DNA from 2 places in the Lysinibacillus sp. JNUCC 51 genome. Region 2 is predicted to be linked to the other one. Evidence: predicted binding sites of a transcription regulator. Region 2 holds the regulator's gene; the other holds the start of a gene.
The links. Region 2 encodes CtsR, which represses protease genes until heat stress. Its sites were predicted from a motif close to ATGGTCAATAAAGGTCAAACA; they were not measured.

Region 1 (4,428 bases), 760 kb from region 2:
TCCCACGGAATAAATCTACATATAGCTTACATGGCCAATAAATCCATTTTCTAGTCGATAATTTCCCAAGTCCTAAAAATAGTCCTAAAAGGATTCCACCAAAATAACCACTAAGCGTTAAAATTAGCGTCACACCAATACCACGTATAAACATATCACGGTAGTTCCAGACTATGTCCCAGCGTAAGTCAAAGATGTCCATCCGAAAACCCCACTTCCCCTTTAAAAATTAAATGAGGAGTTGCCTAAAAGGTCCCTCATAAGAAATTTGTAAATAGTAAAAATCCGCATCAGTGTACTCCAGTCGTAAAATCAGTTTTACACCATCTCAGCTGGGTCTTGTCCTCTATTTCACAGAGGAGTCTGCGCTAATTTTTACCTTTTTTCAATATATAGAATTTCTTTTAGGACAACCCCTTCATAAAGTCGTTTATTACTTAAAGTCTATACCTGTAATTTCTTTTAATTTTCCGTTCTCTTTAATCTTTTTCAGACCTTCATTTAACTTATTTAAAAGCTCTGTATTCCCCTTCTGAACCATAAATCCATAGTATTCTTTTTCAAAAGCATCATCTTCGATAACTTTAAGCTTCTCCGTTGGGTGAGCTTTGATATATTCATAAATTACCGCATTATCACCAATCGTCGCATCTACGTTGCCATTTAACATTTCTTTGATAGCAACTGGCTGATTTTCAAACGCCATAATATTTGGACTTGAATCACCTTGTAGCTTTTTCGCAGCTTGATGGCCTGTTGCATTAATTTGTACTGAAATCTTTTTATCTTTTAAATCTGCTAACGATTTAACCTTAGAATCTTCTTTTACAACAATTAATAATTGAGATTCAAAATATGGATCTGTAAAGTCAAAAGTTTCCTTACGCTCTTCATTTACTGAGATCCCTGCTGCACCGATATCTGTTTCACCATTTTTAACCGTTTGGAATACAGGCTCCCATCCAATATTTTGCCATTCTACTTCAAAGCCCATTTCATCTGCAATCGCCTGCAAAATATCAACATCAAATCCTACAACATTTCCTTTATCATCAAGTGATTCGAATGGTGCAAAAGTCGCTTCTGTCCCTACTTTATAAACTTTCTTACCATCTCCAGATGATTCGCCACCCGATGATGTCTTTTCTTTCGCACCACAACCCGCTAGAGCTAGCGCAAATGCTGCTAAGACCGCAAGTAACACAGATAAACTTCTTTTCATATCTACTCCCCCTAATTCGATTTTTTCCGAAACACGATTAATATTTTATTAATTCGGAAATATTAGACTATTAGGTCAATTATAGTGACATTAGTCTCTTTAGACAATATCATTTTGCATAAAAGTAATTATTATTTAATAATAATTTATTCAAATCAGTTTTATGTAGTAAAAATAAGCTTAATAAACCAAAAATAACATAAATAATGAATATTTATACATCCATTAATTATGCTAAAGTTAGATATTTTTACAAAAAAAAAGAATCCCCTCAGATAGGATTCTTTTTCTTCGACTAGAATAACTAGTCCTCACGTACAGTATGTTCACTAAAAAATAATTTGGAGTTGTTGCTTTCTTGAAGGTTTGAAAGGAACAAATACGGGAATAATGCCTACTAGGCAATATTACCATTATTTTTCCTTCTCATTTCCCCACTAAGCAGGCTGCTAAACTACTTATTAGGAGAATTGAGTTATTAAAGTATATCAAATAATCAGTAAAATGGCGCCCTCGGAGGGAATCGAACCCCCAGTGCAAGAACCGGAATCTTACGTGTTATCCATTACACCACGAGGGCAATTAAACAAAAAAAAAAGTACTCACCCTAGGCTTTACGAAAAAGCATGATGTAGATAACCCTCATGTGAAGCATACCTGCAAAATAGTGTACTGTACTTTAACTTATGACCTTATCAATTATACAAACGTATGGCTCATATTTCAACTATAGAATGCAAAACATTTTAACTTTTTTTATCTTTATTCAATTAGTGTCAAAATACCTAGAGAATATAGACAATCCTCCAGCGGATGTCACGGATTTTTAATTATGCGAGCACACTGTTTATCTGTGCGAAGAGGGCGTCCTCAGCATTCTCTATCGGCGTGGAAGCGAAGCGACAACGGTAAATGTTTTTGCAGCCAAGGCAAAGGCAATGCGTCAGCGGCAAATGTTTTCTGTAGCGAAAGTGATGCGCCCAGTTACATTACTGCAAGGTGAAATTGATTTAAATTATTTTACTTTAACAGGGTTAATATTTGACCTTCCCTGACTATAATGTGTATGATAAGGATACAGCTGAAATACAAAGGAAGTTTTCAGCAAAAGTAACCGAATTTAGTTTTTTAAGGAGGATTTAACATGAATTTAATTCCTACAGTTATTGAACAAACAAGTCGTGGTGAACGTGCCTATGACATCTATTCACGACTACTAAAAGACCGTATCATCTTATTAGGAAGTGCAATTGACGACAACGTTGCTAACTCAATTGTTGCTCAACTTCTATTCCTACAAGCAGAAGATCCAGAAAAAGATATCCATCTTTACATTAACTCACCAGGTGGATCTATCACTGCAGGTATGGCAATTTATGACACAATGCAAATTATCAAGCCACAAGTACAAACAATTTGTATCGGAATGGCAGCATCTATGGGTGCTTTCCTACTTGCTGCTGGTGAACCTGGTAAACGTTTCGCATTACCGAATGCTGAAGTAATGATTCACCAACCACTTGGCGGTGCACAAGGTCAAGCAACTGAAATCGAAATCGCTGCAAAACGTATTTTATTCTTACGTGAAAAATTAAATGGAATTTTATCAGAACGCACTGGTCAACCACTTGAAGTCATTGCAAGAGATACAGACCGCGATAACTTCATGACTGCTGAGCGTGCAAAAGAATACGGCTTAATCGACCAAATTATGGAACGCAAATAAAAGTTAAAGGCATCCCAGATCATATCTGAGATGTCTTTTTTTGTTCGATATCCAATGTATGTATGATTTGAAGGGCTATCCATCATTTTGGCGTTTCTATCCACGATTTTGGCTACTCTATCCATCATTTTGACGTTTCTATCCACAACTTTGGCTCTGCTATCCATCATTCCGGATTTTTCGACTCTTCTTTCCGTCGTTTCGGCCTTCCTTTCCGTCACTCCGACGTTTCCTTCCGTCGCTTTGGCCATTCTTTCCGTCACTCCGGCTTTTCTTTCCGTCGCTTCGACTCTTCTTTCCGTCGTTCCAGCTCTTCTTTCCGTCGCTTCGACCTTTCTTTCCGTCGTAGCCTTTTCTTTCCGTCACTCCGGCTTTTCTTTCCGTCGCTTCGACTCTTCTTTCCGTCGTTCCAGCTCTTCTTTCCGTCGCTTCGACCTTTCTTTCCGTCGTAGCCTTTTCTTTCCGTCACTCCGGCTTTTCTTTCCGTCGCTTCGACTCTTCTTTCCGTCGTTCCGGCTCTTCTTTCTGTCGCTGCCTTTTCTTTCCGTCTCCTCGGCTCTTCTTTCCGTCACTTTGGCCTTTTTTCCGTCGCCTCAGCTCTTCTTTCCGTCGCTGCTTTCTCTTTCCGTCGTTCCAACTCTTCTTTCCGTCGCTTCGGCCTTTCTTTCCGTCGCAGCCTTTTCTTTCCGTCACTCCGGCTTTTCTTTCCGTCGCTTCGACTCTTCTTTCCGTCGCTTCGACTCTTCCTTCCGTCATTCCGGCTCTTCTTTCCGCCGCAGCCTTTCTTTCCGTCGCCTCGGCTTTTCTTTCCGTCGTAGCCGTCTCTTTCCGTCGTTCCAACTCTTCTTTCCGTCGCTTCGGCCTTTCTTTCCGTCGCAGCCTTTTCTTTCCGTCACTCCGGCTTTTCTTTCCGTCGCTTCGACTCTTCTTTCCGTCGTTCCGGCTCTTCTTTCCGTCGTTCCAGCTCTTCTTTCCGTCGCTTCGACCTTTCTTTCCGTCGTAGCCTTTTCTTTCCGTCGTAGCCTTTTCTTTCCGTCGCTTCGACTCTTCTTTCCGTCGTTCCGGCTCTTCTTTCTGTCGCTGCCTTTTCTTTCCGTCGCCTCGGCTCTTCTTTCTGTCGCTGCCTTTTCTTTCCGTCGCCTCGGCTCTTCTTTCCGTCACTTTGGCCTTTTTTCCGTCGCCTCAGCTCTTCTTTCCGTCGCTGCTTTCTCTTTCCGTCGTTCCAACTCTTCTTTCCGTCGCTTCGGCCTTTCTTTCCGTCGCAGCCTTTTCTTTCCGTCACTCCGGCTTTTCTTTCCGTCGCTTCGACTCTTCTTTCCGTCGTTCCAGCTCTTCTTTCCGTCGCTTCGGCCTTTCTTTCCGTCGCAGCCTTTTCTTTCCGTCACTCCGGCTTTTCTTTCCGTCGCTTCGACTCTTCTTTCCGTCGTTCCAGCTCTTCTTTCCGTCGCTTCGACCTTTCTTTCCGTCGTAGCCTTTTCTT
Region 2 (4,428 bases):
TCGTAGATCAAGCAAATCACTACGGAATTCAAACACGATTTTCATAGCGTTGAGATTGCTTTGATAGGTAAGCTCATCTTCTAGTGCATTTAAATGATCCTCAATCTTATAAGCAAGTGGGAAATAGCTATCAACGATTTTATCGATTACCTGGTATGTTAAATATATTGTGCCACGTTCCCAGTTCTTTGGCTGTTTTTCTAACATCATTTGTACTCGATCTATTTCCGGTGCTACGTTTTTATGAAATGTAACAATAAATTTATTAGAAACAAAAATGTTTACTTCCTCAGCTGTTAGTTCTTCGTTAACTCTTTGGATAACAAAGAAATGGAAATCATCATAAAAATCGAGCTTTGGCCGCTGTAAACGCATTAAACAATCTTCTATAGCGAGTGGATGGAAATGAAAAAATGTATCTAAAAGTAGTTCTTCTTCTTCAGTCGGACAATTAAAATCGACCCAGTACCATTCAAATTCGTTTTTGTGTATATCTTCAAGCGGAAAATCTTTTATAAGCTTTTGGTCTTTTGTAATTCCAATTGTACGTATCACGGCATTCACCTCAATTCTGTTAATTCTATCCTAACAGGTATATATATTTTCACAAAAAACTTTCTTTATAACATATCCAACCACCAAATAAAGTAGTCGCAAAGAATCTAGATGGTTTTGTAAAGCCTGCCTGCTGTAGTAGTGATAAAATGTCCTCTTCAGGCATAAAAGAAAGAGAACGGATGGATTTCTCCATCTCCGCTACGTCTGATGGTGTTAGCTTTGTATGCTGTAGCCAATAAGCACGCCATAAATCAAATTGTAGCTCAGTTTCTAAGGAACCGGGTTGCCCGTATTTTGATACGAGGACAAATGGGGCACCAGGCTTTAAATTATTCGCTATTTCTTTTAATGTTGCAAGCTTCTCTTGATTATCTTGAATAAAGTGAAGCACTAATACACAGCTTGCTGCATCAAACTTCACTGTAGGTAGCTTAGTATCGAGTATAGTTCCTTGATATAAAGAAATATTATTAGGTAGGGATTTTAAACGTTCACCGGCTATTTGTAGCATCGCTTCTGACGGATCTATGCCAACAAATGACCAATGAGGTCTTTCCTCAGCGAGCTGTAATATTTCATTGCCGATCCCTGAACCAACTACTAAAAATTCAGCTTTTTCATGTAACTCAGATTGGTAAAAGGTTTGTGTTAAACGTAGCATTGCATCATAGCTAGGTAGCGTGCGACGAATACCTTTTTCGTATTCATTTGCAAGTTTGTTATTAAATTCCATAGAGTATCACATGCCTTTCAAAAAAATTTTAAAATGCAATTTATATTTGAAACTATTTAAGGGATAGGTCCGTAAATAGTAGTACATAAAATAAAAAATTAAATGGAAGGGTTGATATAAATGGAAACAAAATGGTCTAAGGTAATCATACACGCAAGTGCGTTTTTTGCGCCATGGTTAGTACCAATTATATTTTTCTTAATTAGCTCGGATGAAGAGGTAAAGAGTATTTCTGTGCAAGCCTTATTGTTCCAAGTTGTCATGGTGGTATTACTTACAATTTCGGGTATTTTAAGCTTCCTGCTTATTGGTATACCGTTCTTGATTGTTTTTGGTATTATGTATTTTATTGCGCCGATTATCGGTATTGTGAAGGCTCTATCTGATGAGTCTTGGCGTTATCCAATTGTTGGTCGATGGGTATAATTTTTATAGACGCAAGTATATGCTAATTGCATATGCTTGCGTTTTTTCTATTGCTGAAAAGGGTATCTTATAGCTAAGGGTTGGACACTTTAATTTTTCTGTGTGCGAATTAATTGCAATTATTTTCAAGCGTTTTGTATAATATACTCAAAGAAAGTCAAAGATAGTCAAAGTCAGTGAAGTAAGCGAGGTGTATTCCTAAAATGCGTAATATATCAGACATCATAGAAGGCTACTTAAAGCAAGTACTTGAATTAGGTGGAGAAGGGCATATTGAAATAAAACGTAGTGAAATCGCAGATAAATTTCAATGCGTGCCCTCACAAATAAATTATGTAATTAATACAAGATTTACTGCCGAACGAGGTTACCTTGTTGAAAGCAAACGTGGTGGTGGTGGATACATTCGAATTTTACGTGTCCGCGCGAATTCACAAATTGATCTAATCGACGATGTCCTCAGGCAAATAGAAGGTGGTGCATCGCAAATAATGGCAGAAGATTTAGTTTATCGACTAATTGATGAGCAGGTAATTTCAAAGCGAGAAGCGAAAATAATGTTAGCAGCAGTTGATCGCTCAACTATCGATTTGCAACTCCCGTTACGGGACAACATTCGATCAAAAATTTTAAGAGCGATGCTAACAACGATTAAATATGAACAGCAAAAATAAAAGAGGTGATGGAAATGATATGCGAACATTGTAAGCAGCGTAATGCGACAGTTACCGTAACACAAGTTCAAAGTGGTCAAAAGGTGGAGCACCATTATTGTGACGTCTGCGCCTCGCAGTTCAATCCATTTCATGCTGAATTTAAGCAAGAGCCAATATCTATTCAACAGCTATTATCCAATTGGTTTGGCTCCCCAACATGGCAGCAACAACAAGTGGGTGAAAAACAGCAGGCACCACAACCGCAAACATGTCCACAATGTGGATTTACGTATAAACAATTTTTAAAAGAAGGTAAATTTGGATGCCCTAGCTGTTACGACACCTTTAGCGAGCACTTACCAAAGCTCTTTAACCGTATACAGGCTGGTCCTCAACATATAGGGAAAATGCCCGGTGCTCGAAATAATGTGTATGTCATTAAAAAGCAAATCGAAGACATTCGTAAACGTATGAAGGCTGCTGTAGATGAAGAACAATTTGAAGAGGCAGCAAAGCTTCGTGATGAAGCGAAGGAACTTGAGAAGCAGCTACAATTTGAAGGTGGTGATGTGTCGTGATGATTGAGTCGTTTTTAGAACGTGCTACACCAATATGGATGAGTGTAGAGGATGATTATTCAGATATTGTCATAAGTACACGCATCCGCCTTGCTCGAAATTTAGATGGTTATCGTTTTCCGTTAGCCTTTACAGAGGATGAAGCATTACAGGTGGAACAGGCAGTTACACATGCAATCAAGGATAGTACAGAACTTCGAGAAAATTATTCATATTTTGCTATTAAAGACTTAACGTCTTTACAGCGTCAAATACTTGTGGAAAAGCACCTGATTAGTCCTCAGCTTGCAAAAAAAGAGCGAGTTGGCTCCATGCTCTTATCTGATGACGAATCAACTAGCATTATGGTGAACGAAGAAGACCATTTACGCATTCAATGTATGACAGCGAGTTTTCAACTTCAAAAGGCATACGAGCAGGCCAATAAAATTGATCGTATCTTAGAGAAAGCTTTGCCTTACGCATTTCGAGATACATTTGGTTATTTAACGAGTTGTCCAACAAATATTGGTACTGGTTTACGAGCATCCGTCATGATGCACCTGCCAGCCCTTACACTTACGAGTCAGATGAATCAAATCATTAATGCAATGACACGATTAGGCATGACGGTAAGAGGAATATATGGGGAGGGTAGCGAAAATATAGGGAATGTTTACCAAGTGTCAAATCAGATTACACTAGGGAAAACAGAGGATGATATTTTAGCGGATATCCAAAGCGTCGCTGAAAAAATAATTCAAAAAGAACGGCATGCAAGAGGTAAGTTAATGGAAAAAGCAGAGCTTGCCTTAGAAGACCGTGTATACCGTGCTTTAGGAACATTAACAAATGCTCGAATTTTAACGAGTGAGGAAGCAGCTACCTGTCTATCTAATGTTCGTTTAGGAGTAGATTTACAGTTAATTGAAGGTATTAAAGCGACTAAATTAAACGAATGTGTAGTAAGTATGCAACCTGGATTTTTACAGAATTACGCAGGTGACGTTTTGCCACCTACGGAGCGAGATCGCGTACGAGCAGAAATGCTTCGTGATGCACTATCTCGAGAAAATATGAGTAAGCCTATTATTCGGGGAAAAGGAGAGGATTCATTTGATGTTTAATCGTTTTACACAACGCGCGCAAAAAGTATTACAGCTTGCACAAGAGGAAGCAATTCGTTGGAAACACGAATCAATTGGAACAGAGCATATTCTATTAGGGCTTATCCGTGAAGGTGGCGGTATTGCTGCAAAAGCATTAGAAGCCATTGATATTAGTCCTCAAATGATTGAATCAGGTATTGAGGAGCTTGTAGGGAAAGGTAAAGAGGATGTTGGTCCAATTGTCCACTACACACCTCGAGCTAAAAAGGTAATTGAACTATCGGTCGATGAATCACGTAAATTAGGTCATTCCTATATCGGCACAGAGCATTTACTATTAGCGCTTATTCGTGAAGGTGAAGGTATAGCGGCCCGTGTATTAAATAATG

Region 1: the regulator CtsR is predicted to act here: its motif matches at 2,261-2,281, upstream of clpP (ATP-dependent Clp endopeptidase proteolytic subunit ClpP).

Annotation. Positions count from the first base shown of each region.
Region 1 is NZ_CP065545.1:3,297,824-3,302,251, reverse strand. It holds gene JNUCC51_RS15880 (amino acid ABC transporter permease) at 1-202, opposite strand, end outside; gene JNUCC51_RS15875 (basic amino acid ABC transporter substrate-binding protein) at 434-1,222, opposite strand; tRNA gene JNUCC51_RS15870 (tRNA-Arg) at 1,728-1,802, opposite strand; gene clpP (ATP-dependent Clp endopeptidase proteolytic subunit ClpP) at 2,367-2,948, shown strand; gene JNUCC51_RS15860 (hypothetical protein) at 3,036-4,428, shown strand, end outside.
Region 2 is NZ_CP065545.1:2,540,646-2,545,073, forward strand. It holds gene corA (magnesium/cobalt transporter CorA) at 1-555, opposite strand, end outside; gene JNUCC51_RS12185 (class I SAM-dependent methyltransferase) at 605-1,291, opposite strand; gene JNUCC51_RS12190 (DUF4870 domain-containing protein) at 1,412-1,717, shown strand; gene JNUCC51_RS12195 (CtsR family transcriptional regulator) at 1,921-2,391, shown strand; gene JNUCC51_RS12200 (UvrB/UvrC motif-containing protein) at 2,406-2,951, shown strand; gene mcsB (protein-arginine kinase McsB) at 2,948-4,057, shown strand; gene JNUCC51_RS12210 (ATP-dependent Clp protease ATP-binding subunit) at 4,047-4,428, shown strand, end outside.